2 linked regions of the Desulfocurvus vexinensis DSM 17965 genome follow. The protein of the gene in region 1 interacts with the protein of each later gene in a pairwise test. Links are inferred from orthologs where the notes say so. Each region holds a gene or a part of one and is shown in the gene's direction. Other genes may lie near its edges.

Region 1 (14,193 bases):
TTCGCGGCGCCCAGGGCGCGCGGCGCCAGGATACCACGGGCCCGGGCGCGGCGGAAGCACCCTGGCGCCTTGACAGCCGCCGCGCGGGTGGCCACTGTTCTGGCCGGAGGACCGCCGTGACCGACGACTTTGCCAACAATCCCTTCAAGGCCCTGCGCGGCGCCGGGCTGAAGCTCAAGGACGCCGACGCCAAGGGCAAGGACGCCCCCGGGGCCAAGGCGCGCCCGGCCAAGGCCGCCCCGGCGCCCAAGGCGTCCGGCGCTCCCGCCGCGCCCGGGCCTGCGGACGCCTTGCAGGCCGAGGACGACATCTTCCTGCGCGCCATGGGCGCCATGGGCCGCAAGGCCCGCGCGCCGCAGCCCCAGCCGCACCAGCGGGACCTGGACGAGCGCCCCTTCGGCGACCTGCTCAAGGAGCACGAGCGCCACAAGGCCGCGCGCGACGCCAGGGACGCCGCCCCGGCGGACCCCGGGCCCGCGACGCAGCCCCTGCGCCGCCGCGAGACGCAGCCCCCCGCCGCCCCTGCCGCGCTCCCCGAGCCCCCCGACCCCGAGGACGCGGCCCTGTTCCTGGGCGCCATGGGCGACGTGGCCCGGCTGGACGGCACCGGCGGGCGCGATGTGCCCAAGGCCGTCGAGCCGCCCGCCCCCCCGGCGCCCGCCCACCCCGAGGCCCTGGCCCGCGAGCAGCTGCGCCGCCTGGTGCGCGGGGAAATCGACTTCCAGCTGGAGTTCACCGAGGAGTACCAGCACGGCCACGTCACAGGGCTGGACCCCAAGATATTCAACAAGCTGCGCGCCGGGGCCTTCTCGGTGGAAGCCCACCACGACCTGCACGGCCTGAACACCGAGCAGGCCCTCTACTCCACGGTGGACTTCATCCGCCGCAGCTATCTGCTGGGGCGGCGCACGCTCGTGCTGGTCACGGGGCGGGGGCGCAACTCGCCCGACGGACGCGGCATCCTGCGCGACGAGGTCCAGCTCTGGCTGACCCGCGAGCCCCTGCGCCGCGTGGTGCTGGCCTTCGTCACGGCCCAGCCGCGCGACGGCGGCCCGGGCGCGCTCTACGTCCTCTTGCGCAAGCACAAGAAATCACTGGGCAAGGTCCAATGGGACCGCCTGCCTGCCGACTGGGACGCCTAGCAGACCGCCCCGACGGGCACGCGGCCACATTGCTCAAAAAACCCAAGCCCTCGCGTGTGTCCCGACACGCGAGGGCTTGCATTGTTCCGGAGCACCAGCCTGCCGTCCTGCACGGCCCCGGAAGGAACGTTTTCGACAGCCGGCGAGACAGGCGGCGGGCCTCAGCCCCGGCCCTCGCCTCGTCCGGACACCAGGGCCTGGACGCGGATGGCGTAACGGTCCATGCGCGCCAGCAGCGTGGGCCGCGAGACGCCCAGCAGCCGCGCGGCCTGGGTGCGGTTGCCGCCCGTCAGGCGCAGGGCCTCCTCGATGGTCCGCGCGGCGAAATGGTCCACCACCTCGTCGAGCACGTGCTCGCCGCCGCGCGTGAGCCGGGCGCGCACGAAGCGGCCCACGGCCTCGTCGAAATCGTCCCCCGGCGGGGCGTCCCCGGGCCGGTCGCCGTGGATGGCGCCCAGGACCTCGTCGGCCCCCAGGGGCGCCCCGCGCGAGAAGATCAGCGCCTTGTGCACGGCGTTGGCCAGCTCGCGCACGTTGCCCGGCCAGGAGTGCCCGGCCAGGGCCCGGCGGGCGGCGTCGGTGAACCCCGGCGCGGGTACTTCCATCTCGCGGGCCTGGCGGGCCAGGAAATGGTCGGCCAGCAGGTCCACGTCGCCCTCGCGCTCGCGCAGCGGCGGCAGCCACAGGGTGACCACCCGCAGCCGGTAGTAGAGGTCCTCGCGGAAGCGCCCCTCGGCCACGGCGGCCTCCAGGTCGCGGTTGGTGGCGGCGATGATGCGCACGTCCACCGGGCGCGGCCCGGAGCCGCCCAGGCGCTCCACGCTGCGCTCCTCCAGCAGGCGCAACAGCTTGCCCTGGATGGGCAGGGGCATGTCGCCGATCTCGTCCAGGAACACCGTGCCGCCGTCGGCCTGCTCGATCTTGCCCACGCGCCGGGCCGTGGCGCCCGTGAAGGCGCCCTTCTCGTAGCCGAACAGCTCGCTCTCCAGCAGCGTTTCGGGGATGGCCACGCAGTTGATGACCACGAAGGGGCCGTCCTTGCGCGGGCTGTGCTGATAGACCAGCCGGGCCACCAGCTCCTTGCCGGTGCCCGACTCGCCGCGCACCAGTACCGTGGCCTCGGTGCCCGCCACGCGGCCGATGGCCTTGTACAGGCCCTGCATGGCCGCGCTGCGGCCCACCAGGGCGTCGCCGCCCTCGTCGCCGGGCCCGGCGTCCACGGCCACGGCCCGGCGCTGGAAGCGTCCGGCCTCCAGGGCCTGGGCGATGAGGTGCAGGATGTCGGGGATGTCGAAGGGCTTGAGCACGTAGTCGAAGGCGCCCAGGCGGGTGGCCTCGATGGCCGTGTCCGTGGTGCCGTAGGCGGTCATGATGATGGCCGTGAGCCGGGGCTCCAGGGCGCGCATGGCCCGGAAGCCCTCCAGCCCGTTCATGCCCGGCAGGCGCACGTCCATGATGACCAGATCGGGCACGGCCTCGCCCACGGCGCGCACCCCGGCCTCGGCGGAGTTGGCCGTGCGCACGTCGTGGCCCTCCTGGGCCAGCAGGCGGCGGAAGCTCTCGCGCAGCTGGGCGTCGTCGTCCACGATCAGGATCTGTGCCATTTGGCGTCCTCCCTGCCGGGCAGGGTGATGGAGAACTGCGCCCCGCCGCCCTCGCCGGGTTTGACCGTGATCCATCCGCCGTGCTCCTCGACGATGCGCCGGGCGATGGCCAGGCCCAGGCCGGTACCCTCCTCCTTGGAGCTGAAAAAGGGCTGGAAGACCTTGTCGCGCAGGGCGGCGGGGATGCCCGGGCCCGTGTCGGCCACGCGCACCACCACCACGCTGCCCATGGGGTCCACGTAGCCCGGCTCCACGGAGATGGCGATGCGCCCGCCCCCGGGCATGGCCTCGCAGGCGTTGACCAGCAGGTTCACCAGCACCTCCTTGATCTGCTCGGGGTCGGCGATGACCGGGCGCAGGTCCGCCGGGGCCTTGAGATCCACCTCCACGCCGTAGGACTCCAGGCGGTGGCGCATGAGGGTCAGGGCGCTGTGCACGATCTCCACGGGGCTGACCTGCTGCTTGCGCAGCTTGGCCGGGCGGGAGAAGTCCAGGAAATTCCTGGCGATGGCGTCGATATGCCCGATCTCCTCGGTGATGACCTCGAAGTCCTCGCGCTGCTCCTCGCTCAGGCGCAGGCTGCGGCCCAGGGAGAACAGGCGGATCTTCACCGAGGTCAGCGGGTTGCGGATGCTGTGGGCCACGCTGGCGGCCAGCTTGCCGGTCAGCGCCCACCGCTCGCTCTGCACCAGGTGTTCGCGGCTTTCCTCCAGCTTGTGCCGCGTGGTGCCCACGTCCTGGATCAGGGCCCGCACGCGCCGGCCCAGGGCGGTGATCTCGTTGCCCTGGCCGCGCGCCGTGAGGTCCATGGCCTCGGCCAGGTTGTGGATGGGCCGCAGCACGTGGCACACCAGCACGTAGGCCAGCACGCCCGCCAGGGTCAGGGCCACGGGCATGAAGCCCAGGGCCGCACCCCGGACCACGGCCATGCGCTGGCGGCTGGCGTGGGCCGCCTCGCGCATCCGGCCCTCGTGCAGCGCGCGGTGCTCCCGGCACAGCAGGTGGACCTGGGCGTACTGGCCGCGCACCTCGCGGTGCAGCGCGGTGCCCTCCTCGCGCCGCCCGGCACGGTAGAGGTCCAGCACCTGGTCGCGGGCCTGGACGTAGTGCAGGTAGCGCGACTCGATCTCGCCCACCAGCGTCTGGGCCTCGGCGTCGGGGGCCAGGGTCCGGGCCCGGGCCAGCAGGGCCTCGAACCCGGCGCGGCTGCGTTCCAGCTGGGCGAGCCACTCGGGGTCGGCGTCCAGGAAATAGTAGGTGACCAGGCCGCGCTGCTCCAGCAGGGCCTCGGCCAGCAGCCCGGCGGTCTCGTAGGCCACGAAGTCGCGGTCCAGCACGTCCGACAGCAGCGAGTCGGCCTTGTGGGCGTACCACAGGACCATGGCCCCACCGGCCAGGGCCACGGCCATGATGGCCGCCAGCAGCGAAAAGATATGCACACGCAGGGACAAGCGGGCCATGGGACGCGGCACCTCCGGCCCCAGGCGTCGGGCCCGGGGCTGGGCCATCAAACCCGCAACAGGCGGCCATTGCAAGGGGAATCTCGCCGCGCCGGGGCCGGGCGGCGCAGCAAGGCGGGGCCGGGGCGCCCGGACCCTGGCGGGCCCGGGGGCCAAACCGGCGGCGGGGCATGGGCGGGCCACCAGCGGCCCCCGAGGCGCAGGAAACACGAAGCCCTCCCCGCCATGCCTGCGCGGGAAGGGCCGTTTCATTCAGGAAGTGCACAATGATTTCAGAAGGTGGCGGAAGCGTATAGGAGTCGAACCTACCTGCGGGGGTAAGCCCGCACACTGGTTTTGAAGACCAGGCGCCACACCGGTGACGAAACGCTTCCACGCCGGGAAACGCCTGTCTAGCAGGTGCGGCGGGCTTGGGCAAGGGGCGGCGGCCTGCGCACGGTCCGGCACCGGGCGCGGCGATGCAGCGCGCGGCGGCCCTCCCCGCGCGCGCCAGCCTCACCCTGCCTTCCCCGCGCCGCGCCAGCCCCAACCACCCCGCGCCCATCCGCCGCCCGCCCGCGCCGCACCCGCCCCCACCCTTTGCGTGGACAGGGCAAGGCCGCTGTGGTAGTTGAAATTCTGGGCCGCCACGGCTGGCGCGAAGCCGCCGCAAAATGCGCAGCCCGCCATTGCCTGCCCCCGCCCGGGGACTTATAGTCACCCGACCGGGGCCCCGCGCCCCCTCCCGACGAGCGCACAACGAGGAGCAGACGCCTTGAATAACGTCACCCGGAATCTTTTCCTCTGGTTGGCCATCTCGCTGGTGATGGTCTTCCTGTTCAACATGTTCAACCAGCCGCCGCGTGCCCAGCTCACCATGAGCTACACCGAGTTCCTGCAGAACGTGGAGAACAGCCAGATCACCGAGGTCACCATCCAGGGCCGCGACATCCTGGGCCAGACCGTCTCGGGCGAGCGCTTCAGCACCTACGCCCCCGACGATCCCGCCCTGGTGGGCAAGCTCGTGGACAAGGGCATCCAGGTCAAGGCCAAGCCCGTAGAGGATTCGCCCTGGCTCACGGTGTTCGTCTCCTGGTTCCCCATGTTGCTGCTCATCGGCGTGTGGATCTTCTTCATGCGCCAGATGCAGTCCGGCGGGGGCAAGGCCATGAGCTTCGGGCGCTCGCGGGCCAAGATGATCACCCAGGACCAGTCCAAGGTCACCTTCGACGACGTGGCCGGGGTGGACGAGGCCAAGGAGGAGCTGACCGAGGTGGTGGACTTCTTGTCCAACCCGCGCAAGTTCACCCGCCTGGGCGGGCGCATCCCCAAGGGCGTGCTGCTCGTCGGCCCTCCCGGCACGGGCAAGACCCTGCTGGCGCGCGCCGTGGCGGGCGAGGCCGGGGTGCCCTTCTTCTCCATCTCCGGCTCGGACTTCGTGGAAATGTTCGTGGGCGTGGGCGCCTCGCGCGTGCGTGACCTGTTCATCCAGGGCAAGAAGAACGCGCCCTGCCTGATCTTCATCGACGAAATCGACGCCGTGGGCCGCCAGCGCGGCGCAGGCCTGGGCGGCGGCCACGACGAGCGCGAACAGACCCTGAACCAGCTGCTGGTGGAAATGGACGGCTTCGAGTCCAACGAGGGCGTCATCCTCATCGCCGCCACCAACCGCCCCGACGTGCTCGACCCGGCGCTGTTGCGCCCGGGCCGCTTCGACCGCCAGGTGGTGGTGCCCACCCCCGACGTGCGCGGGCGCAAGCGCATCCTGGACGTGCACACCAAGCGCACGCCCCTGGGCGCCGACGTGGACACCGACGTCATCGCCCGCGGCACCCCCGGCTTCTCCGGGGCGGACCTGGAAAACCTCGTCAACGAGGCCGCGCTGCAAGCCGCCAAGCTCGGGCGCGACCAGGTGCTCATGGCCGACTTCGAGACCGCCAAGGACAAGGTGCTCATGGGCAAGGAGCGGCGCAGCGTGATCCTCTCCGAGGAGGAGAAGCGCACCACGGCCTACCACGAGGCGGGCCACGCCCTCATCGGCAAGCTGCTGCCCCACGCCGACCCGGTACACAAGGTCTCCATCATCCCGCGCGGCATGGCCCTGGGCGTGACCATGCACCTGCCCGTGGACGACCGCCACAACTACAGCCGCGAATACCTCGAAGGCCAGCTCTCGGGCCTTCTGGCCGGGCGCGCCGCCGAGGAGCTGATCTTCGGCCAGCGCACCACCGGCGCCAGCAACGACATCGAGCGCGCCACGGGCATCGCCCGCAAGATGGTCACCCAGTGGGGCATGAGCGACGCCATCGGGCCCCTGGCCCTGGCCGAGAAGGACGACTCGGTGTTCCTGGGCCGCGAAATGATCCGCCACAAGGTCCACAGCGAGGACACGGCCCGGCTCATCGACTCCGAGATCCGCCGCCTGGTGGACGAGGCCAACGAGCGGGCCCTGACCCTGATCCGCGACAACCTGGACTCGCTGCACGCCATCGCCAAGGCCCTGCTGGAGCGCGAGACCATCTCGGGCGCCGACATCGACCTGATCATGCAGGGCCAAGCCCTGCCCAAGCTCGCTGGCCCCGGCGCCCAGGACGGCCCGGCCCTGGGCCAGCCCGGCCCCGACGGGTCGGGCGGCGGATCGGGCGGATCGGGCGCGGCCCCGGCGGCGCCCGGCGGCGCGGCCCCGGCGGCCCCGGCGGCCCCCGCCGCACCGGGGGGCGGGGCTTCGGCCTCGGCTCCGGACGCGGACGCGGGCCAGGAGCGCATGGCCGGCGAATACGCCTCGCCCATGGCGGGCGCCACGCCCCCGCCGCCCCAGGACAGGCCCAAGAGCCTGTTCCGCAAGGTCATGGACGGCGAGCTGGACGTGGCCGCCGCCCAGCAGGACGGAGGCGAGTTCCGCCTGGAGCCCGACGACGCCCCCGCGCCCCGCGCCGGGGAGAAGGACAAGAGCGGAAACTAGGCCATGCAGGAGCGCATCTTCTGGAACGTGATCGGGGGACGGGTCCTTGGCCCGGCCCCCTTTTTCGTGGTCGGCATCGTCAACGTCACGCCGGATTCGTTCTTCGACGGCGGGGCCCATGACGACCCGACCTCGGCGGCTGCCCACGGCAGGCGCCTGCTGGACGAGGGCGCCGCAGTGCTCGACGTGGGCGGCGAATCCACCCGCCCGGGGGCCCAGGCCGTGCCCGCCAGCCAGGAGCTGGCCCGGGTGCTGCCCGTGGTGCGCGAGCTGGCCGCACACATCGCCCGGACCCAGGACCTCGCCGCCGGGCCCGCCGCCGTGGTCTCGGTGGACACCTTCAAGGCCGAGGTGGCCGCCGCCTGCCTGGAGGCCGGGGCCGCCGTGGTCAACGACATCTCGGCCTGCCGCTTCGACCCCGCCCTGCTGGACGTGCTCGGGCAGTACAAGCCCGGCTACGTGCTCATGCACAGCCTGGGCCGCCCGGACGCCATGCAGCAGGACCCGCGCTACGCCAACGTGGTCCACGACATCATCGCCTTCTTCGAGGAACGCCTGCGCGCCCTGACCGCCGCAGGCCTGCCCGAAGACAACATCGTCATCGACCCCGGCATCGGCTTCGGCAAGACCCTGGAGCACAACCTGGAGATCCTGCGCAATATCGAGGCCTTCGGCGTGCTGGGCCTGCCGCTGTACGTGGGGCTGTCCAACAAGTCCATGTTCCAGCACCTGCTCGGCCTGCCCCTGGGGGAGCGCGCCTGGCCCACCCAGGCCGCCGTGGCCGTGCTGGCCTCGCGCGGGGTGCGCATCCACCGCGTCCACGACGTGGCCCGCACGGTGCAGACCCTCACCGTGGCCGAGGCGCTGCGAAACCGCCAGGGGCCAGCGCCCCGGCCCGGAGGGCTCCTCCCGTGATCGACCTCGGCTGGCTGCGCATCTCCTGGCGCGAGATCGTGGACATCGCGCTGGTGGCCTTCATCTTCTACCGGCTGATCCTGCTCATCCGGGGCACCCGGGCGCTGTCGGTGCTCTGGGGGCTGTTGCTGGTGGCCGTGGTCTACTACCTCTCCGAGGTCTTCGGCCTGCTGACCCTCAACTGGCTTTTGGCCAACTTCCTGGGCTCCATCTTCCTGGTGGTCATCATCCTGTTCCAGGGCGACATCCGCAACGCCCTGTCGCAGGTGGGGGCGGGGCGGCTGTGGCGCAAGCGGCCCAGCGTGGCCGACGAGGTCTTCGACCAGCTCGTCACCGCCATGCTCGACATGGCCCGGCGGCACATCGGCGCCCTGGTGGTCATCGAGAAGAACGTACCCCTGGGCGACCTCACCGAGCGCGGGGTGACCCTGGACGCCCGCCTGTCGCGCGACCTGCTGCTGACCATCTTCCAGACCGACACGCCCCTGCACGACGGGGCCGTGCTGCTGCGCGCCGGGCGGGTGCTGGCGGCGGGCTGCATCCTGCCCCTGGCCTCGGGCGTGCGCCAGAAATCGACCTTCGGCACGCGCCACCGCGCGGCCATTGGCATCACCGAGGAAACCGACGCCGTGGCCGTGGTCGTCTCCGAGGAGCGCGGCGAGGTGTCCATAGCCATCGGCGGGCGGCTCACCGCCGCCCTGGACGAGGTGCGCCTGCGCCGCGTCCTCAAACGGGCCTGGGAGAAGTAGGCCATGCTGCGCAACTGGCAATACCGGCTGATGGCCCTGGCCCTGGCCCTGGCCTGCTGGTACATCGTCACGGGCCGCGAGAAGGTCCAGACCGTGGTGGAGATGCCCGTGGAGGTCGTGGGCGCCCGGCCCGACATGCTCGTGCTGGGCGGCATGGCCGACAAGATCGCCGTGCGCGTGCGCGGGCCCCGGGCCCTGGTGCGCCGCCTCGAAGAACGGCGCCCGGCCTATTCCCTGGACCTGTCCGGCCTGGAGCCCGGCGAGACGACGATTCCCTTCGAGGCCGAGAACGTCCCGCTGTCCATGGCCCTGGAAGTGGTGGCCATCGACCCCCCGGGCGTGACCCTGACGGCGGACCGGCTCATGGAACGCGAGCTGCCCGTGCGTCCGGTCTGGACCGGCGCCCCCGGCAAGGACTACGAGCTGGTGGCGGCCACCGCGCTGCCCGCGGAGGTGCGCGTGCGCGGGCCCATGGCCGCGGTGTCCAAGCTCGAGGAGCTGGCCACCCGCGAGGTGGCCGTGAACGCCACCGGCCAGGGCGAGCACGTGGTGCGCGCCGAGCTGGACCTGCCCCGGGGCCTGTCCGCCGAGCCCTCGGCGGTGCGCGTGGCGGTGGAATTCGCCGTCAAGCGCAAGAGCATCTGGCTCAAGCTGCCCGTGCGGGTGCTGCCCGAAACCCTGGAAGGCGTGGACGCGTCACCGTCCACCGTGCAGGTGCGCGCCCTGGTGCCGCTGCCGCTGGCGCGCGCGCAGGACCTCGCCGAGCAGTGCATGGCCTACGTTTTGCCGCCCTCGGGCCTGGAGCCAGGCACGCACCAGATGCCCGTGCGCATCAAGCTGCCCGACGGCTGCACCCTGGAAAAGGTGGCCCCCGAAACACTGGAAGTCAGGGTCAAAAAGAAGTAGCATCGCGCCTCGCTTTTCACGATCTTCCCGCCAATGGCGCGGCATATTTGCGTATCGAGAGGAACAATGGTCAAACGCTTCTTCGGCACCGACGGGTTGCGCGGCAGGGTCAACGAGTTCCCCATGCTGCCCGAGACGGTCCTGCGCCTGGGCCTGGCCGCCGGGCAGTATTTCCGCAACGGCAAGAAACGCCACAAGGTGCTCATCGGCAAGGACACGCGCATCTCCGGCTACATCTTCGAGACGGCCCTGACCTCGGGGCTGTGCGCCGCGGGCATGGACGTGATGCTCGTGGGCCCCATGCCCACCCCGGCCATCTCGTTTCTCACGCGCAGCATGCGCTGCGACCTGGGCGTGGTCATCTCCGCCTCGCACAACCCCTACTACGACAACGGCATCAAGTTCTTCGACAGCCAGGGCTACAAGCTGCCCGACGCCGTGGAGGACGAGATCGCCGACCTGGTGCTGGACCCCTGCGCCGACTGGGACTACCCGCCCCAGGACCGCGTGGGCAAGACCGCCCGCGTGGTGGACAGCATGGGCCGCTACGTGGTGACCCTCAAGCACACCTTCCCGGCGGACCGGACCCTGGACGGCGTGAAGATCGTGCTCGACTGCGCCCACGGCGCCACCTACCGCGTGGCGCCCATGGTCCTGGGCGAGCTGGGGGCCGAGGTGGTGGCCATGGGCGTCTCGCCCGACGGCACCAACATCAACGAGGGCTGCGGCTCGCTGCACCCCGACAAGGTCGCCGCGCGCGTGGTGGCCGAGGGCGCGGACATCGGCCTGGCCCTGGACGGCGACGGCGACCGGCTCATCGTGGTGGACGAGAAGGGCACCGTGCTCGACGGCGACCAGATCATGGCCCTGTGCGCCCTGGACAAGATGGAGCGCGGGGCCCTGTGCGGCAACCTGCTCGTGGCCACGGTGATGAGCAACATGGCCCTGGAGGTCTTCATGCGCGAGCACGGCGGCAGGCTGCTGCGCACGCCCGTGGGCGACCGCTACGTGGCCGAGGCCATGCGCCGCGAGGGCGCGGTGCTGGGCGGCGAGCAGTCCGGGCACCTGATCTTCTCCAACTACTCCACCACCGGCGACGGCATCCTGGCCGCGCTGCAACTGCTGCGCATCATGATCGCGCGCCAGCGGCCCCTGTCGGAACTGGCGGGCCTGCTCACGCCCTACCCCCAGGTGCTGGTCAACGTGCCCGTGGCGGGCAAGCGCGCCTTCGAGGAGCTGCCCGAGCTCATGGACGCCGTAGCCCAGGCCGAGGCCGAGCTGGCCGGGCGCGGGCGCGTGCTGCTGCGCTACTCCGGCACCGAGGCCAAGGCCCGGGTCATGGTCGAGGGCCAGGACACCGTCCAGGTGCGCGCCCTGGCCGACGCCCTGGCCGAAGTGGTCCGCCGGGTCTTGAATTAACGGGCACTTGCGGTATCCTGGCCCCCAAGGCACCACGCACGCAGAACCAAGGAGACCGACCATGAACATCCGCAAAGTCGTGATTCCCGTCGCGGGCTGGGGCACGCGCTCCCTGCCGGCCACCAAGAACGTCCCCAAGGAGCTGCTGCCCATCTACAAGAAGCCCGTGGTGCAGTACGTGGTCGAAGAGGCCATCAACACCGGCCTGACCGAGGTGGTCTTCATCAACAACCAGACCAAGACCATCATCGAGGACCACTTCGACCACAACTGGGTGCTCGAAGAGCTGCTGGAGCGCAAGGGCAAGACCGAGCTGCTGGAGGAGATCCGCGCCGTGGCCGAGATGGCCAGCATCATCTCCGTGCGCCAGAAGAAGCAGCTCGGCCTGGGCCACGCCGTGCTCTGCGCCCAGGGCGTCATCAACGACGACCCCTTCGCGGTCATGGTCGGCGATGACCTGATGTTCGGCATGGAGCCGGGCATCAAGCAGCTGGTGGACGTGGCCAAGGCCGAGGGTCTTTCGGTGGTCGGCGTGGTCGAGGTGCCGCTCAACAAGGTGGACCGCTACGGCATCATCCAGGGCGAGGAGTACGCCCCGGGCATCTTCCGCGTGCGCCAGATGGTCGAGAAGCCCGCCGTGGCCGACGCGCCCTCGCGCATGGCCGTGGTCGGCCGCTACGTGCTCATGCCCGAGGTCTTCGACCACCTGCGCGGCCTGAAGCCCGGGGTGGGCGGCGAAATCCAGCTCACCGACGCCCTGGAGATCATGGCCAAGGAAGGGCGCCTGCTGGCCGTGCGCATGCGCGGGCGGCGCTTCGACGCGGGCGACTGGGCCGAATACCTGACGGCCAACATCTATTTCGCCTTGCAGGACGAGGAATTGCGCGACGATCTGGTGCGCAACCTCCAGGAACTGCTGTCCTGCAAGTAGGCGGCCCCGGCCCGGCCCCCCGGGCCCGGCGCATCCAGGCCCCCGGCGCGGACGCCCCGCCCCCGGGGGCCTTGCCGTGCCGGGCCCGCCCGGCGCATGGCGCGCCCCGCCCCGGGCCTTGACGCGCCCCGGCCCCGGGGCGAGGATGCCCCAGGCGTCTCCCCAGCAACACGGCCCAGGCGACACGCCCCGGAAACCATGACCCGACCGACGACCCCGACCCCCGGCGAGCCCGCGCGCGGCTACTGGCAGGTGGCCCTGCTGGGCGCGCCCTTTGCCGTCTACACCTACGCGGAGCCGCCGCACCTGCCGCCGGACACCTGGGCGGCGGGGCTGCGCGTGCTGGTGCCCGTGGGCGCGTCCACGCGCCTGGGCGCCCTGGTGCGCCGCCAGGACACCCCGCCCGCCGACGTGCCCGAGGGCGTGCGCCTGCGCGACCTGCTCTGGCCCGTGGAGGCCGAACCGCTGCTGGGGCCGGACTACATGGCCCTGGCCGCCAACCTCGCCGCGCGGCAGATGGAGCCCGTGGGCCGCGTGCTGGACAACCTGCTGCCCCACGGGCTGCGCGCCCTGCGCGTGAGCTTCCGGGTCTTCGACCCGCGCTTTCCCGCGCGCCTGGGGGCCGGGGCCCTGGCGGCCCTGGCCGCCCGCGAGCCCGAAGCCCTGGCGGCCCTGGCCGCACTGTGGGCCCAGGGCCGGATGCGCGTATGCGCCGAGCGGCGCCATGAAAAGGAGCAGGAATACTGCACCGTGGCCCAGGACCCGCCCTGGCCCGTGCGCCCGGCGGCCAAGCGGCAGATGGACATCCTCGAATACCTCTGGGAGGCCGGGCCCGTGCCCCGGCCCCGGCTGGGCGAGGCCCTGGGCCCAGGCGCGGCCCAGGCCCTGAACCGCCTGGTGGCCATGGGCCTGGTGCGCATCGGCCCGGCCCCGGAATTCCACGAGCCCGAGGCCTGCGCCCTGGAGCCGGACGAGGCCCCGGGCGGCGGCGCGCCCGAGCTGACCCCCGAGCAGCACAGCGCCCTGGACGAGCTGACCCTGGCCCTGGGCCAGCCCGGCGGGCAGACCCGGCTGGTCTACGGCGTCACGGGCAGCGGCAAGACCCTGCTCTACCTGCGCCTGGCCGAGCGCGCGCTGGAGGCCGGGCGGGCGGTGCTGCTGCTGGCCCCGGAGGTGGCCCTGGCCTGCGCCCTGCACCGCGCGGCCACGGCGCATTTCCCGGGGCGCACGGTGCTGCTGCACCACGGCTACCAGAGCCCGGCGCGCCGCGAGCGGACCTTCACCGAGGTGGCGGCGGCGCGCGGGCCGCTGGTGGTGGTGGGCACGCGCTCGGCCCTGTTCCTGCCCCTGCGCGACCCCGGGCTGGTGGTGCTCGACGAGGAGCACGACGCGTCCTTCAAGCAGGAGGAGCGCCTGCCCTATCAGGCCAAGGAGGTGGCGCACTTCCTGGCCTCGCGCGCCGGGGGGCTGCTGGTGCTCGGCTCGGCCACGCCCGACGTGAAGACCTTCCACGCCGCGGCCCAGGGCGCCGTGGGCAAGGTGGTGCTGGGAACGCGCGTGGGCGGGCGCGCCCTGCCGCCCGTGGACCTGGTGGACCTGCGGACCCGCCCGCCCGCCGAGGGGCCCTTCGCGGCGGTGACGGCCCGGGCCCTGCGCGACGCCGTGGCCGACGGCGACCAGGCCGTGATCCTGCTCAACCGCCGGGGCTACGCGCCGGTGATGTACTGCCTGGACTGCGGCAAGACCGCGCGCTGCGCCCAGTGCGACGTGGGCCTGACCTACCACAAGGCCCGCGAACGGCTGGTCTGCCACTACTGCGGCGGCGCCGAGCCCTTCCCCAAGGTCTGCGCCTGCGGCAGCTCCAACTGGCTGCCCATGGGCGAGGGCACCGAGAACCTGGCCGAGGCCCTGGAACATCTGGTGCCCGGCGCGGGCGTGCTGCGGCTGGACCGCGACAGCACCCGCCGCCCCGGGCGCATGGAGGAAATCCTGGCCGACTTCGCGGCGGGCCGGGCCCAGGTGCTGGTGGGCACGCAGATGCTCTCCAAGGGCCACCACTTCCCGGGGGTCACGCTGGTGGCCGTGGTGGAAGGCGACCTGGGGCTCAACGTGCCCGACTACCGCGC
Region 2 (14,121 bases), on another replicon or contig:
GGGCGTCGCTCACGAGCGGCCCCTGGGCGGCCCGGGGGGGGCCTGCGGGGTGCGCGGGGCCTGGGCGCCCTGCGGGGCCTTGGTGCCGGGCAGCACGAGCTGCACGGCCACCTCGTCGCCCTCGGCCAGCCCCGAGAGAACCTCGGTGGCGCTCACCCCGGCCAGACCCAGCTCGGGCATGATCCGCTCGGGCTTGCCCGCGCGCATGACGTACACGGCCTGCTCGCCCGCCACCCACTTCAGGGCCGCGTTGGGCAGGGCCAGCACGTTGTCCTTGACCTCGACGATGATCTGGCACTGGGTGGTCATCTCCGGGCGCAGGCTTTGGGCCTGCTCGGGGGTGATGCGCACCAGGGCCTGATAGTAGACGATGTTGTCGCGCACCTCGGGCTCGGGGTAGATCTGGTCGATGGTGCCGTGGAAGGAGGTCCCGGGCAGGGCGTCCACCTGGAACTCCACGGGCAGGCCGGGGCGCACCTGGCCGATGTCGGTCTCGTCCACGTAGATCCACATTTCCAGGCGTGTGGGGTCGAGCACGGTGATCAGGTTGGCCACCTCCAGCCCGGCGACCACGGTTTCGCCCTCCTGGACCGTGACCTGGCTGACCACGCCCGTGAGCGGGCTGACGATGCGCGTGTAGCTCAGGCGGGTCTGGATGGATTCCAGGGCCGCCTCGGCCTCGCGCACGGCCTTTCTGGCCTTGTGCAGGGTCTTTTCCGTTTCGGTGCGCGTGCGCTCCAGGGCGGCCCGGCGGGCGCGCAGGGCGCCGTCCTTGACCTGGGCCTTCTGGGCGGCGTCGTCCAGGGTGTCGCGGGCCACCAGCCCCTGGGCGAACAGGGTGCGCTGGCGCGCGGCGAAGTCGGCGGCGTAGGCGGCCTCGGCCTCGGCGGCCTCCAGGTCGGCCTGGGCCTCGGCCACGGACAGCGGGGCCACGGCGCGCGCCCGGGCCAGCTCGGCGCGCTCGCGCTCCAGGCGGGCCTGGGCCTCGGCCTGGGCCGTGCGCGCCTCGCGGTCGTCGATCTGGGCGATGAGGTCGCCCTCGCGCACGCTGTCGCCGATCTTCACGCGCATGGAGGTCAGGCGGCCCGTGGCCTGGGCGCCGATCTTGACGATGGCCCCGACCTGGGCCTTGACGATGCCCGTGGCTTCGAGCTGGCTGCGCACGGTGCCGCGCGTGACCTTGGCCGTGGCCAGGACCTGGATCTCGCCCGCGCGGCGGCCCGTGGTCCAGAACAGGGCCGCCACGACGGCTGCCGCGACGAGGGCGGCGAGAATGAACTTCTTGCGCACGGGCAGACCCCCTGGTTGCAGTGGGCGGATGGCGTTGGGCCTGCGGGCAGCCTACTCCTGCCGGGCGCCCAGGTCCACTATGGCCTTGGCGTAGGCGCCGCGCAGGGCGTCCATGTAGCCCTGGTCCATGGCGCCCTTCCAGGTGACGACCTCGCTGAAGCGGCGCGGGATGGTCACCTTGCCGGGGTCGTAGCCCGTGTCCAGCTTCAGGCGCCAGCGCAGGCGCTGCGCCTCGCTGGCCAGGGCGTCCAGGTTCTGGGCCGTGGCCGGGAAGCCTGCGGCGTCCAGGGCCTCGGCCAGCAGTTCGGGGGTGTAGATGCCGCGCGCGAACAGGCAGGAGACCATGCAGGTCAGCATGACCCGGCCCTTCTCGTCGTCCACCATGAAGCGCACGGCCTTGCCCACGTCCTTGTCCTTGGCCTTCTGGTCGTAGGAGTAGCCGCCGCTGTCCAGGTGCGAGTGGCGGAAGCCCAGCGCCTGGGACACGAAGAACACCTCGCCCGTGGCGTAGCCAGCCATCTCCTGGCCGAGGACGCAGGCGAAGTCCGTGCCGCCGTAGTGCTCGGCGGCCACCAGCGCCCCGCGCCCGAGGATCTCGTAGAACTCGTTGGCCCGCGAGCCCAGCAGGTCCATGGCCGCGATGAAGCCCTTGGCCTGGCCGAAGCGCAGGGGCACCACGGTCTGCTTCTCGGTGACGACGCCCTTTTCCAGCGCCTCGGCGGCCCAGGCCAGGGCCACGCCCGCGCTCATCACGTCCATGCCCTGGCGCTCGCAGGCGTCGAGCACGGCCAGCACGTCGGAGGCGTTGGACAGGGCGAGCATGGCCCCGCAGGCGAAGATGGGCTCGTGGTCGTAGGACACCTGGCGGTAGAGGTATTCGTGCTCGCCCGCGAACTGCTCGCGCAGCAGCCCGATGTGGATGCAGCCCACGGGGCAGCCGGAGCAGGCCGTCTGGCGCAGCAGCAATTGCTCGGCGAAGCGTTCGCCCGAGATGCCCTCGGCCCCGGGGTCCGAGGTCTGCTGAAGGTTCTTCCACGGCAGGGCGTTCAGCTCGTTGAGCGGGATCACGTTCTGGGGCGTGCCCAGGTTGTGGTATTTGCTCATCATGTCCGTGGTGGTCAGCTTGGCGTAGATATCCTTGAAGATCTTCTTGTATTCCTTGCCCGCGCCCAGGGGCAGCTCGCGGTCGCCCACGACCATCACGGCCTTGAGGTTCTTGGCGCCCATGACCGCCCCCGAGCCCAGGCGCCCGAAGTGGCGGAAGGAATCCACGTTGATGCAGGCGTAGGCGAGCAGGTTTTCGCCCGCCGGGCCGATGCGCAGGATGCTGCGGTGGCCCGAGGCGCCGCTCTTGTGGCGCAGGTGCTTGCCGGTGCTGAACACGTCGCGCCCGCGCAGGTACTCCACGTCGGCCAGGGCCAGCTTGCGCCCGGCCACGGTGAGGGCCGACAGGCGCTTTGCCCGCCCCGTGATCACCAGGGCGTCGAACCCCGCGAAGCGCAGGGCCAGGGCCAGGCGGCCCCCGGCGTGGGACTCGGCGTACTGCCCGGTGTAGGGCGACTTGAAGCCGCACACGACCTTGCTCATCAGCGGGTAGCGCCCCGTGAGCGGGCCGATGGCGAAGATCAGCGGCTGCGCGGGACTGAACGCTGGCCGGTCGAGGCCGCCGTATTTCTCGAACAGTCGGGCCGCCAGGCCCGAGCCGCCCAGGCACTCGTCCGGGGCCGAGAAGTCGGCGCGCTCGCCGCGCCCGGTCTCCAGGTTCACATGCATGATGTGGAACGGACGGTCAGCCATGGGTGTGCTCCTCCTCTTCCCCTTCCAGGGCTTCGGCGGGCAGGGGGCGGGGCTTGCGGTCCTGCACGTCGATCATCTCCAGGCAGCCGTGGGGGCAGAACTGGGCGCAGCGCCCGCAGTGGATGCATACGTAGGGGTAGCCGTCCTCGGTGCTCATGAGGATGGCGTCCACCGGGCAGTGGGCCGCGCATTCGCCGCAGCGGATGCACAGCGCGCGCTGGACCACGACCCCGCCGCCCTTGCGCTGGGCGAAGGCCCCGGTGGGGCAGGCCAGGGCGCAGGGCGCGGGGTTGCAGGCCACGCACAGCCGGGCTTCGAAGCCGGTGGTCAGCCCGCCTGCGGAGCCGATGCGGATGCCCGCGCGGATCCAGCTCAGGCTGTCGTGCACCAGGCGCGCGCAGGCCAGGGAGCACGAGTGGCAGCCGATGCAGCGTTCCATGTGGTTGGCGGCAAGTATTTTCATCGTGGGTCGGACTCCATTTGTTCCGGCCTGGCCGGGGGTCAGGACATTTCGGCGATCCAGCGGGCCAGGGGCTCCTCGACGAGGCGGCGGATCTCCTCCAGCCGCTGGGGCGACTGGGCCTCGAAGCGCAGCACCAGCACGGGCTGGGTGTTGGAAGCCCGCAGGAGCCCCCAGCCGTCGGGCAGCACGATGCGCACCCCGTCCACGTCGATGACGTCGTAGCGCGTGCGGAAATACTCCAGGGCCCGGGCCACCACCTGGAACTTCAGGGCGTCGGGGCAGTCCACGCGCAGCTCGGGGGTGTTGCAGGTCACGGGCCAGTCGTCCAGGTAGCCGGACAGCGGCGCCCCCGGGGTGCGGGCCACGATGTCCACGATGCGCAGGGCGGCGTAGAGGGCGTCGTCGAAGCCGTGGTACTGGTCGGCGAAGAACATGTGCCCGCTCATCTCGCCCGCCAGCAGGGCGCCGGTCTCGCGCATGCGGGCCTTGATGAGCGAGTGCCCGGTGGCGCTCATGATGGCCTGGCCGCCGTGGGCCTCGATGTCCTTGTAGAGCAGGTGGGTGCACTTGACCTCGCCGATGACCGTGGCCCCGGGGTGGCGGGTGAGCATGTCGCGGGCGTAGATGGCCAGCAGCTTGTCGCCGTAGACCATGGCGCCCTTTTCATCCACCACGCCGATGCGGTCGGCGTCGCCGTCCAGGCCGATGCCCAGCTCCGCGCCCGAGGCGGGCACGCGGGCGATGAGGTCGGTCATGTACTTGGGCACCGTGGGGTCGGGGTGGTGGTTGGGGAAGTCGCCGTCGGGCTCGGTGTACTGCTCCAGGACCTCGGCGCCGATGCGCCGCAGAAGCTCGGCGCAGACCAGCCCGCCCGCGCCGTTGCCGCCGTCGAGCACCACGCGCACCGGGCGCGGCAGGCGCACCTGCGCGGCCAGGGCGTCCAGGTAGGCAGGCACGATGTCGTGGCGCGCGGCCACGCCCGAGCCGGACTCGAAACGCCCGGCGGCCATGATCTCGTACACGGCGGTGATCTCCTCCGAATGGATGGTGGAGTCACCTTCCCAGACCTTGAAGCCGTTGAACTCCGGCGGGTTGTGGCTGGCGGTGATCATCACCCCGGCGCGGTAGCCCAGGGTCTTGACGGCAAAATAGAACAGCGGGGTGGCCACCATGTCCAGGAACAGCACGTCCACCCCGCAGGCGCTTAGCCCGGCGATCATGCGCTGCTGGTAGCCCGGGGAGGAATGGCGGCAGTCGTGGGCGACCACGGCCCGGGTGTGGCCCTTGCGCCGGAAATAGGTGCCGCAGGCCCGGCCCAGGGTCTCGACCCACTGCTCGTCGAAGTCCCTGTCCACCACGCCGCGGATGTCGTAGGCCCTGAAGACTTCCTTGTTGACCGGTTTCATCGCTCCTCCGCTGCCCTGTTTGTGTGCCGCGTCCGCCCTGGCGGACCGGATGTGCCCAGAGTGGACCCTACCCTTGCCGGGCCGGGCTTGCAAGGCCCAAGGACGCGCCCGGCGCGCCCGGCGGGGCGGGCGGATTCCCGGGCCGGGCGCCCGGCAAGGCTTGACCTGCGCGCGCCGAAGCCTTAGAGCTAGGGGACTATGAACTGGGACTGGGACAAGCTGCAACAGCAGAACAAACGGCAGAGGCCGTCCGGCGGCGCGAGCGGGCCGGGCCTGGGTGATTTCGGTTTCGAGGTCCGGCGGCTGCGGCAGTTCAACTTCCCGGCGGGCAAGTTCATCCTGCTGGCGGTGGTGGTGCTGTGGGCCCTGTCGGGCCTGTACATCGTCAACGCCGACGAGCAGGGTGTGGTGCTGCGCTTCGGCAAGTTCGCCCGGCTGACGGAAAGCGGGCTGCACTACCATCTGCCGTTCCCCATCGAGAGCGTGGAAACGCCCAAGGTGACGCAGATCCACCGCGTGGAGATCGGCTTCCGGGGCTCGGCGGGCGCCGGGTCGCAGGCCCGCGCCGTGGACCAGGAATCGCTCATGCTCACCGGCGACGAGAACATCGTCGATGTGCAGTTCATCGTGCAGTACAAGATCAGGGACGCCAAGCAGTATCTGTTCAACGTCAAGAGCCAGCACGAGACGGTGAAGGCCGCCGCCGAGGCCGCCATGCGCGAGGTGGTGGGCTACAACCTCATCGACACCGTGCTGACCACGGGCAAGCTGGGCATCCAGAACGACAGCACCGACCTGTTGCAAAGCATCCTGGACCGCTACGAGAGCGGCATCCAAGTCGTGGCCGTGCAGCTTCAGGACGTGCATCCGCCCCACGAGGTCATCGACGCCTTCAAGGACGTGGCCTCCGCCCGCGAGGACAAGAGCCGGCTGATCAACGAGGCCGACGCCTACCGCAACGACCTGATGCCCCGGGCCCGGGGTCAGGCGGCGGTGCTGCTCAACCAGGCCGAGGCCTACAAGGAGACGCGCATCCGCCGCGCCCAGGGCGACGCCGCGCGCTACCTGGCCGTGCTCCAGGAGTACGAGAAGGCCCGCGACGTGACGAAGACCCGCCTGTATCTGGAGACCATGGAAACCGTGCTCTCCAACCCCGAGCTCGAAAAGATCATCATCGACTCCAAGGCCAGCGGCGGGGTCGTGCCCTATCTGCCTCTGGACAGGCTGCCCCGGGCCAAGGCCCCGGCGTCCTCCGAACCGCAGACCCCCCAGGCCGGAGGTGCGCAATGAGCAAGCGAAACGGATGGCTGCTGGGCATCCTGGGCGCGGCGCTGGTGGTGCTGTCCCAGAGCATGTTCCTGGTGCACCAGACCCAGACGGGCATCGTCCTGGAGCTGGGCAAGCCCGTGGGCGGGGCCAAGGAGCCCGGCCTGCACTTCAAGAAGCCCTTCATCCAGAGCGCGACCGTCTTCGACGCGCGCATCCTGGAACACAACTCCCAGCCGCGCGAGATCCTCACCGAGGACAAGAAGGCCATGCTGCTGGACAACTTCAGCAAATGGCGCATCGTGGACCCCTTGCAGTACTACCGCACGGTGAACAACGAGCGCGCGGCCACGGCCCGGCTGGACGACATCATCTACGCCCAGCTGCGGGTGGCCCTGGGCCGCTACACCTTGCAGGAGATCGTGTCCCAGAAGCGGCCCCAGATCATGGCCGAGGTGCTGGCGCGCTCCGACGAGCTGATCCGCGAGTACGGCATCGAGCTGGTGGACGTGCGCATCAAGCGCACCGACCTGCCTGCGGAGAACGAGCGGGCCATCTTCGGGCGCATGCGCGCCGAGCGTGAGCGCCAGGCCAAGCAGTACCGCTCCGAGGGCCAGGAGGAGGCCGCCAAGATCAAGTCCATGGCGGACCGCGACAGGGCCCTGCTGCTGGCCGAGGCCGAGCGCGAGGCCCAGGTGCTGCGCGGCCAGGGCGACGCCGAGTCCACGCGCATCTTCGGCGAGGCCCTGAAGACCTCTCCGGACTTCTACACCTTCAAGCGCAGCCTGGAAGCCTACGAGAAGAGCCTTGCGGGAAGCACCCGGGTCATCCTGACCCCGGACAGCGAGTTCCTGCGCCACTTCCGCTAGGTCGAAGCCCGGGCCCCGGCCCGCAGCCGTCAAGAAGGCGGCCCGCCTGGATCCAGGCGGGCCGCCTTTTGTTCTCTCGCAAATATCTGTGGAGCGATTTTGTGCACCGGGCGCTGCCGGGCCCGGCGCGGAATTTCCGTACGCGCACAGTCTGTTTTGTGGAAAAGCCAGGGCGATATCTCTGGAGGGCGGCCGTTGCGGCCGCCGGGCGCGGCAGGTTGTGGATTGACAAATGCGTCACGGGGATTCATCATCGCATACGAAAACGCCTGAGGGGGACGGGCTGGCGGGTCGTGTCGCGCGCGGGGATCCCTGGATTTCCGCAGGCGGCGCGCCCGGAATCGTCTGTGACCCAGCGGGTGTGCCCCGCCGGAAAGTGCGACCCGCACTACGATTCTTCACTCTGAACGGTCCGAAATCGACGTGGAAGGCTGCGCGGCCTTTCGCGGTGCGTTTTTGGCGCCAGGTGGCCTGCCGGGCGGCCTAGAGGGCTCCGGGAGCAGCTCGCGGGGGATACCGAGCCTTGCGAGCTGCCTGATGCGCCGGGCCGGGGCGCGGTCGCCGCTGACGATGCGCGTGATCATGGACGGGTGAACCCCCAGGGCCAGAGCCAGGTCGCCGTACCGGATCTTGTGCAACGCCAGCCATGCCCGCAGCCGGGCTTGACGGGTCGGGTTATTTTCGTCAATTTGTTTACCGATTTCCATGGCGTGGTCCTGACGCAATCGACTATATAGCCACGCCGCTGGACGGTCAACAGCAAAACGGTTCCTGAGAGAAGAAAGCGATGGGAAAATCCGGGAAAAAATACGGTGAGAATTTCGAAACGGTGGTGGACCGCATCAAAGAGGCCACCGGGACCAGGACCCAGGTGGAGCTGGCGCAGGTGCTGGGCATTCGCCAATCCAGCATCTCCGACGCCAAGCGCCGCGATTCCGTGCCGGCGGACTGGTTCCTGACCCTGTTCCGCGAGTTCGGGCTCAACCCCGACTGGCTGGCCCTGGGGCGCGGCCCGCAGTACATCAAGACCAAGGAGGGCTACAAGCCCTTCGACCAGCCCGCCCTGTCCGAGACCCTGCGCGAGGAGGGCTCGCCCTACGGCGAGCCCATGGCCTCGGCCAAGGTGGTCACCTACTACGCCATGGCCGGGGGCACCGCCGAGGACGGCGGCTGGAAGCCCCAGCCCGCCGGCAAGATCGCCATCCCCAAGGCCTTCGACCGCAAGTCGCTGCTGGTGGTGCGCATGGACGGCACGGGCATGGATCCGCTGATTCGCCGCGGGGCCTTCGTGGGCCTGGACCGCGACCACGTCAGCGTGCTGTCCGGCGAGGTCTACGGCGTGCTGCTGCCCTTCGAGGGGCTGGTGGTGCGCCGGGTGTTCCTGGAGGCGGAGAAGAACCGCTTCGTGCTGCGCGCCGAGAACCCCGCTCTGGCGGACCAGCACTTCGGCTTCGAGGAATACCGCGACAAGATCATCGGGCGCATGGTCTGGATGATCCAGGAAATCTAGCCCCGGCCCCGGGCCGCGACCTTCCGGCCCCCGGCGCGCGAGCGCCGGGGGCCTTGCCGTTGCCGCCCTTGCGCCGGACCCGCGCTGTTGCTACCGTGGCGCCCGCGCGCCGGGTGCCCCAGCCCAAGGAGGAGCCGTGACCAAGACCGAATCCGTGACCGTGCCGTCCGTGGCCGCCCGCAAGGGCGGCGAGCGGCTGACCATGCTCACCGCCTACGACTACGCCCTGGCCCGTCTGGCCGACGCGGCGGGGGTGGACATGGTCCTGGTGGGCGATTCGCTGGCCATGGTCGGCCTGGGCCAGCGCGACACCCTGGCCGTGGGCCTGGACGCCATGGTCCACCACACCCGCGCCGTGTCGCGCGGCGTGGAACGCGCCCTGGTGGTGGCCGACATGCCCTTCGGCTCCTACCAGGCCTGCGACGCCGACGCCGTGCGCGGCGCCGCGCGCCTCCTGGCCGAGGGCCGGGCCGGGGCCGTGAAGGTCGAGGGCGGGGAGCGCGTGCTGGGGCGCATCGAGGCCATCGTGCGTGCGGACATCCCGGTCATGGGCCACATCGGGCTCACGCCCCAGAGCGTGGCGCGCATGGGGGGCTTCAAGGTTCAGGGCCGCACGGCCTGGGCCGCCCGGGCCCTGCTGGACGACGCCCGGCGCCTGGAAGACGCGGGCTGCTTCGCCCTGGTGCTGGAGGCCGTGCCCGCGCCCGTGGCCCGGGCCGCCACTGCCGCCGTGGGCATCCCGACCATCGGCATCGGCGCCGGGCCGCACTGCGACGGGCAGGTGCTGGTGACCCACGACGTGCTGGGCCTGTTCGACCGCTTCGCCCCGCGCTTCGTCAAGCGCTACGCCGAGCTGGGCCAGGCCGCGACCCAGGCCATGGCCGCCTTCTGCGCCGAGGTGCGCTCCGGCGCCTTCCCCGGGCCGGAGCACAGCTTCACCATGGACGCCGCCGAGCTGCGGGCCGCCGGGCTGGAAATGCCGGACGGCGAGTAGCGGGGCCGCCGGTGGACATGGACCTCGCCGCCCTGTGGCAGGGCCTGGGCTGGCCCCTGGTGCGCCTGTGCTTCTTCGTCTCCCTGGGGCTTTTGGTGGGCACGCTCATCGAGGCCCTGAACTGGGTGCGCTTCGTGGCCGTGCTGGCCACGCCGCTGACCCGCGCCGCGCGCCTGACCGACGTGAGCGGCGCCGCGTTCTCCATGGCCTTCTTCTCCGGGGTGTCGGCCAACACCATGCTGGCCGAGGCCCACGCCCGGGGCCGCATCACGGGTCGCGAGCTTTTGTTCTCCAACCTGTTCAACAGCATGCCGACCTTCTTCCTGCACCTGCCCACCATGTACGCCATCACGCGCTCCATCGTCGGCCAGCTGGCCGACGTGTACGTGGGGCTGGCGGTGCTGGCGGCGGTGCTGCGCACGGGGGCGGTGGTCCTGGCGGGGCGGCTGTTCAACCCGCCCCTGGAGGAGGGCTGCATCCCCTGCCGCCTGGACGAGCAGAAGCCGCACTCCCTGCGCGAGGCCCTGGGCCGGGCGCTGTCGCGCTTCTCGCGGCGCATCCGGCGCATCCTGGGCATCACCGTGCCGGTCTACGCGCTGTTCTTCCTGCTCCAGGAGTGGGGGCTGTTCACGGCCATCGAAACCTTCATGGCCACGCACCTGTCCTTTTTGTCCTGGCTGCCGCCGCAGGTCATCTCGGTGGTGGCCCTGCAATCCACGGGCGAGCTGGCCGCCGGGCTCTCGGCCCTGCGGCCCCTGCTGGACCAGGGCGCCATCGCCCCCAACATGGCCGTGCTCACGCTGCTGCTGGGCAACGTGCTGTCCTCGCCCATGCGCACCATCCGCCACCAGTACCCCTACTACGCGGGTATCTTCCCCCAGCGCGTGGCGGTCCGGCTCATCGTCGCCAGCCAGACCCTGCGCGCGGCGTCCATGGCGCTGGTCACGGCGGGGTACGTCCTGTTCGCCTTCTAGGGCTTCAGCCCCCGGCTCCGCGCCCGGCCCCGGGCCCCGGCCCGCCGCGCCCGGCCATGGTGCCCGGTGAGATCTCCACCACAGCCACCCGCCAGCCGTCGTAGTCGCGCCAGGCCCCGGGCACCAGACGCACCGTGTCCAGGGGCATGTCCACCTCGGGGATGGGGAAGTCCAGGCGCAGGTCCGTGTCCGGGTGCATGCGCTCCATGACGAAGAGCACCAGGGCGTGGGTGCCCAGCAGGTGCGGCGTGTGCAACCCCTCCGGGGGCATGGCGTCCAGGGCGGCCATGGCCGCGTAGGCCTGCTCCCAGGTCGGGGCGGGCCCGGGCAGCCGGTCCTTGGGTACCAGGAAGACGCGCACGCTGGCCGCCTCGCGGTACACGGGCGCCACGGAGGCCCGCTCCAGGAGCAGGGCGCCCCCGGCCAGGCGGTAGGTCACGTCGTAGAGCAGCCCGGCCACGCGCCCGTAGCGGTCGGCCAGCACCAGGCTGCCCGAGGCCGTGCGCGCCTGCGGGGCGCCTGCTGGCGCCGCGTAGCGCAGCAGGCGGTGGGCCACGACCTCGAAGCCGGGGTAGGCGAAGGGCTGGCGATCCAGCACGGCGGCGGCCTCGGGGGCGTAGCCCGCCCCGCGCGGGGCCGCGCCCTGGATGCGCCCCAGCACCGCCCGGGCCGCGAAGGCGGCGTCTGGCGGGTGCAGCGCGGGGTCGCCAGGCAGGGCGGCGGGCACCGGGGCCAGGGCGCGCGGCGCCCCGGCGCAGGCGGCCAGGGTCAGGGCCAGGGCGGCAAGGGCCAGGGCGGCAAGGCGGCGGGCTGGGGCAGGCATGGGCGGCTCCCGGGTCACAGGGTGTGCCTGATCATAGCACGGCCCGGCCCGGGGCGCATCCCGCGCGGCGCGGGCCTTTCAACCGTCATCATGCAGGAAAACGGGGCCGCCGCGCAACGGTCTGCGGGCACCGGAAAAGCCCTGGGCGTCGTTTGCAGAAACGACGCCCAGGGCTTTCCCGGCGCTGCGGGCAGGCACAATCGAAAGCCGGGAGAGCCTAGCTGCCGCCGTAGGTGGCCGTGATGCTGGCCGAGGCCAGCACGTGCCCGCGCAGGGCGGCGTCGAACTCGCGGCGCCTGGCCTGGGGTGGCAGGTCCAGGTCCACGTCCAGGGCGTGCAGGGTGAAGACGTAGCGTCCGCTGCCGTGCCCGGGCAGCGGGCCGTTGTAGCCCAGGCGGCCCCAGTCGTTCTGCCCCTGGCGCAGCCCCGAGGGGTGCTCGGCCATGCGCGGCAGCTTGGCCGCCAGCATGAAGACCGCGCCGGGGATGCCGTAGACCAGCCAGTGGGTCCACGGTCCGTCCGGCCCGCCCGGGTCCTCGCAGACCAGGGCGAAGCTCCGGGTGGCCTCGGGGGCGCCGTCCCAGGTCAGCGCCGGGGCGAAGTCGCTGGTCTCGGCGGTGTACTGGATGGGCAAGGCGCCGCCGTCGGCGAACTGGGGACTCTTGAGCTGCATGGCGGGGTTCTCCTGCTGGGGGTCGTGGTCCGGCTGGGATAGCAGACCGGGGCCGCCCTTGCCAAGCCCGCAGCGGCCTTCGGGGCGCGGCGCCCTTGCGCCCGGGCACCTTCCTGGCTATTGTTGACGATGCATGGATGCCCCCGCCGGAGCGGGGGCGCTTTCGGGGACAATCGACAACGCTCCCGCCGGGCTGCTGCCCGGCCTGCGGGGCGACGGGGCGACGCGTGGAGCTTGTGACCATGACCATGGCGGTGCCGGTGTGGGTGCTGCTGCTTGCCGGGGCCGCCGCAGGGCTCGGGGGGCTGGCCGTGTGGGCCGCCCGGAGCCGGAACTCCGGCCAGGACCTGCCCCTGCCCGAAACCCTGCGCCATCCGGCCCCGGCGGAGCCGGAACTCCCCGCGCCCGCGGCCCCGGCCCAGTCCGAGGCTCCCGCGGCCTGCACCCCCGACGCCGAGAACTTCTTCCGGCGCATCTACGAAAGCGCCAGCGTGGGCATCTTTCGCACCACGGTGGACGGCGACCGCGTGCTGCTGGGCAACGAGGCCGCCGCGTCCATGTTCGGCTACGCCACGGTGGCCGAGTTCCTGGACGGCTGCCGCCCGGAGCGGGCCTACACCGAGCCCGGCCAGCGCGAGGCGCTGCTGGAGGCCCTGCAGGCCCACGGCCATGTGGACGGCTTCGAGATTCTGGTGGCCCGGCCCGACGGCAGCCGCAAGGTGCTGGCCCTGTCGGCCAGCCTGGACGCCGAGCACGGGACCATCGAGGGCGCCGTGCTGGACATCACCGCCCGCAGGCGCGCCGAGCGCGAGTTGCAGGACAGCCACCTGTTCCTGCAAACGGTCATGGACACCATCCCCAACCCGCTGTTCTACAAGGATGGCCGGGGCCAGTTCCGCCACGTCAACAGCGCCTTCGAGCAGTTCCTGGGCCACGGGCGGCGCGAGGTGCTGGGGCGCACCCCCGGCGACCTGGTGCCCCCCGAGGTCGCCGCCGACTGGATGGAGCGCTCCGAGGCCCTGCTGGCGGGCGGCGACGGGGTGCACCGCTTCGACACCTGGCTGCGCACCCGCGGCGGGACGCGGCGCGACGTGGTGATCCAGGAGGGGCTGGTGGCCGACTCGGCGGGCAAGCATCTGGGGCTTGTGGGTGTCATCACCGACGTGACGGACCTCAAGCGCATCGAAAGCGACCTGCGCGAGGCCTGGGCCACCTACCGCAACATTTTCGACAACGCCGTGGACGGCATCTTCACCACCACCGCCGAGGGCCGCGTCGTGCGGGCCAACGCGGCCATGGCGCGCATCCTGGGCTACGACTCGCCCGACGAGCTGGTGCGCGGCGTGACCGACCTGGCCAGCCAGGTCTACGCCAGCCCGGACAAGCGCATGGAGGTGCTGGGCCGGATGCAGGAGGAGGGCGTGCTGCGCGGCCACGAGATCGAGGTGCTGCGCCGCGACGGCAGCCGGACCTGGCTCTCCCTCAGCCTGCGCGCCATCCGCGCCGAGGACGGCGCCCTGGCGCGCATCGAGGGCGTGGCCACCGACGTGTCCGAACGCAGGCGCGAGGTGGCCGAGCTGGCCCAGCGCGCGCTGACCGACCCGCTCACGGGGCTGCCCAACCGCGTGGCCTTCGAGCGCGAGTTCGAGCGCATGCTGGCCCAGGCCCGTCGCTCGGGGCAGACCGTGGGCGTGCTGTTCATGGACCTGGACGGCTTCAAGCCCGTGAACGACACCCACGGCCACCAGACCGGGGACGAGCTGCTGCGCGTGCTGGGCGAGCGGTTGCGCGAGCGGTTGCGCGTGTCCGACATGGCCTCGCGCATCGGCGGCGACGAGTTCGGGGTGCTGCTGTGGAACGTCTCGGGCCCGCAGACCATGGAGCGCATCGCCCATGAGATCATCGAGGCCCTGAACCAGCCCGTGGACCTGGAGGCCTGCCGCTGCGAGGTGGGCGTGAGCATCGGGGGCAGCCTGTTCCCGGCCCACGGCGAATCCCCGCGTGAGCTGATCAGCCGCGCCGACCAGGCCATGTACCGCGTCAAGCAGCAGGGGCG

Evidence for each region.
Region 2: the proteins of ftsH (region 1) and hflK interact in binary tests that used the Escherichia coli proteins (3 or more experiments, as listed by UniProt). The link is inferred for Desulfocurvus vexinensis DSM 17965 from one-to-one orthologs.

Annotation. Positions count from the first base shown.
Region 1 is NZ_JAEX01000007.1:76,940-91,132, forward strand. Bases 4,579-7,553 are described here. They hold ftsH (ATP-dependent zinc metalloprotease FtsH), read left to right. Parts: upstream 4,579-4,960; coding sequence 4,961-7,147; downstream 7,148-7,553. Other genes in these bases: folP (dihydropteroate synthase), read left to right, coding at 7,151-7,553. Also shown: G495_RS21030 (Smr/MutS family protein), read left to right, coding at 117-1,142; G495_RS0108175 (sigma-54-dependent transcriptional regulator), read right to left, coding at 1,304-2,746; G495_RS0108180 (ATP-binding protein), read right to left, coding at 2,731-4,206; more of folP, read left to right, coding at 7,554-8,062; diadenylate cyclase CdaA, read left to right, coding at 8,059-8,811; G495_RS0108205 (CdaR family protein), read left to right, coding at 8,815-9,717; glmM (phosphoglucosamine mutase), read left to right, coding at 9,784-11,136; UTP--glucose-1-phosphate uridylyltransferase GalU, read left to right, coding at 11,198-12,067; replication restart helicase PriA, read left to right, coding at 12,266-14,193. UniProt on the Escherichia coli protein: Acts as a processive, ATP-dependent zinc metallopeptidase for both cytoplasmic and membrane proteins. Plays a role in the quality control of integral membrane proteins.
Region 2 is NZ_JAEX01000001.1:159,462-173,582, forward strand. The notes cover bases 4,298-7,200. They hold hflK (FtsH protease activity modulator HflK), read left to right. Parts: upstream 4,298-5,154; coding sequence 5,155-6,246; downstream 6,247-7,200. Other genes in these bases: G495_RS0100705 (phosphomannomutase/phosphoglucomutase), read right to left, coding at 4,298-4,956; hflC (protease modulator HflC), read left to right, coding at 6,243-7,091. Also shown: G495_RS0100685 (ABC transporter ATP-binding protein), read right to left, coding at 1-13; G495_RS0100690 (efflux RND transporter periplasmic adaptor subunit), read right to left, coding at 10-1,290; G495_RS0100695 (aldehyde ferredoxin oxidoreductase N-terminal domain-containing protein), read right to left, coding at 1,342-3,087; G495_RS16860 (4Fe-4S binding protein), read right to left, coding at 3,080-3,550; more of G495_RS0100705, read right to left, coding at 3,589-4,297; G495_RS20760 (helix-turn-helix domain-containing protein), read right to left, coding at 7,490-7,798; G495_RS0100720 (LexA family transcriptional regulator), read left to right, coding at 7,924-8,601; panB (3-methyl-2-oxobutanoate hydroxymethyltransferase), read left to right, coding at 8,738-9,595; G495_RS0100730 (membrane protein), read left to right, coding at 9,613-10,569; G495_RS0100735 (hypothetical protein), read right to left, coding at 10,574-11,392; G495_RS16865 (YbhB/YbcL family Raf kinase inhibitor-like protein), read right to left, coding at 11,610-12,065; G495_RS20035 (sensor domain-containing protein), read left to right, coding at 12,293-14,121.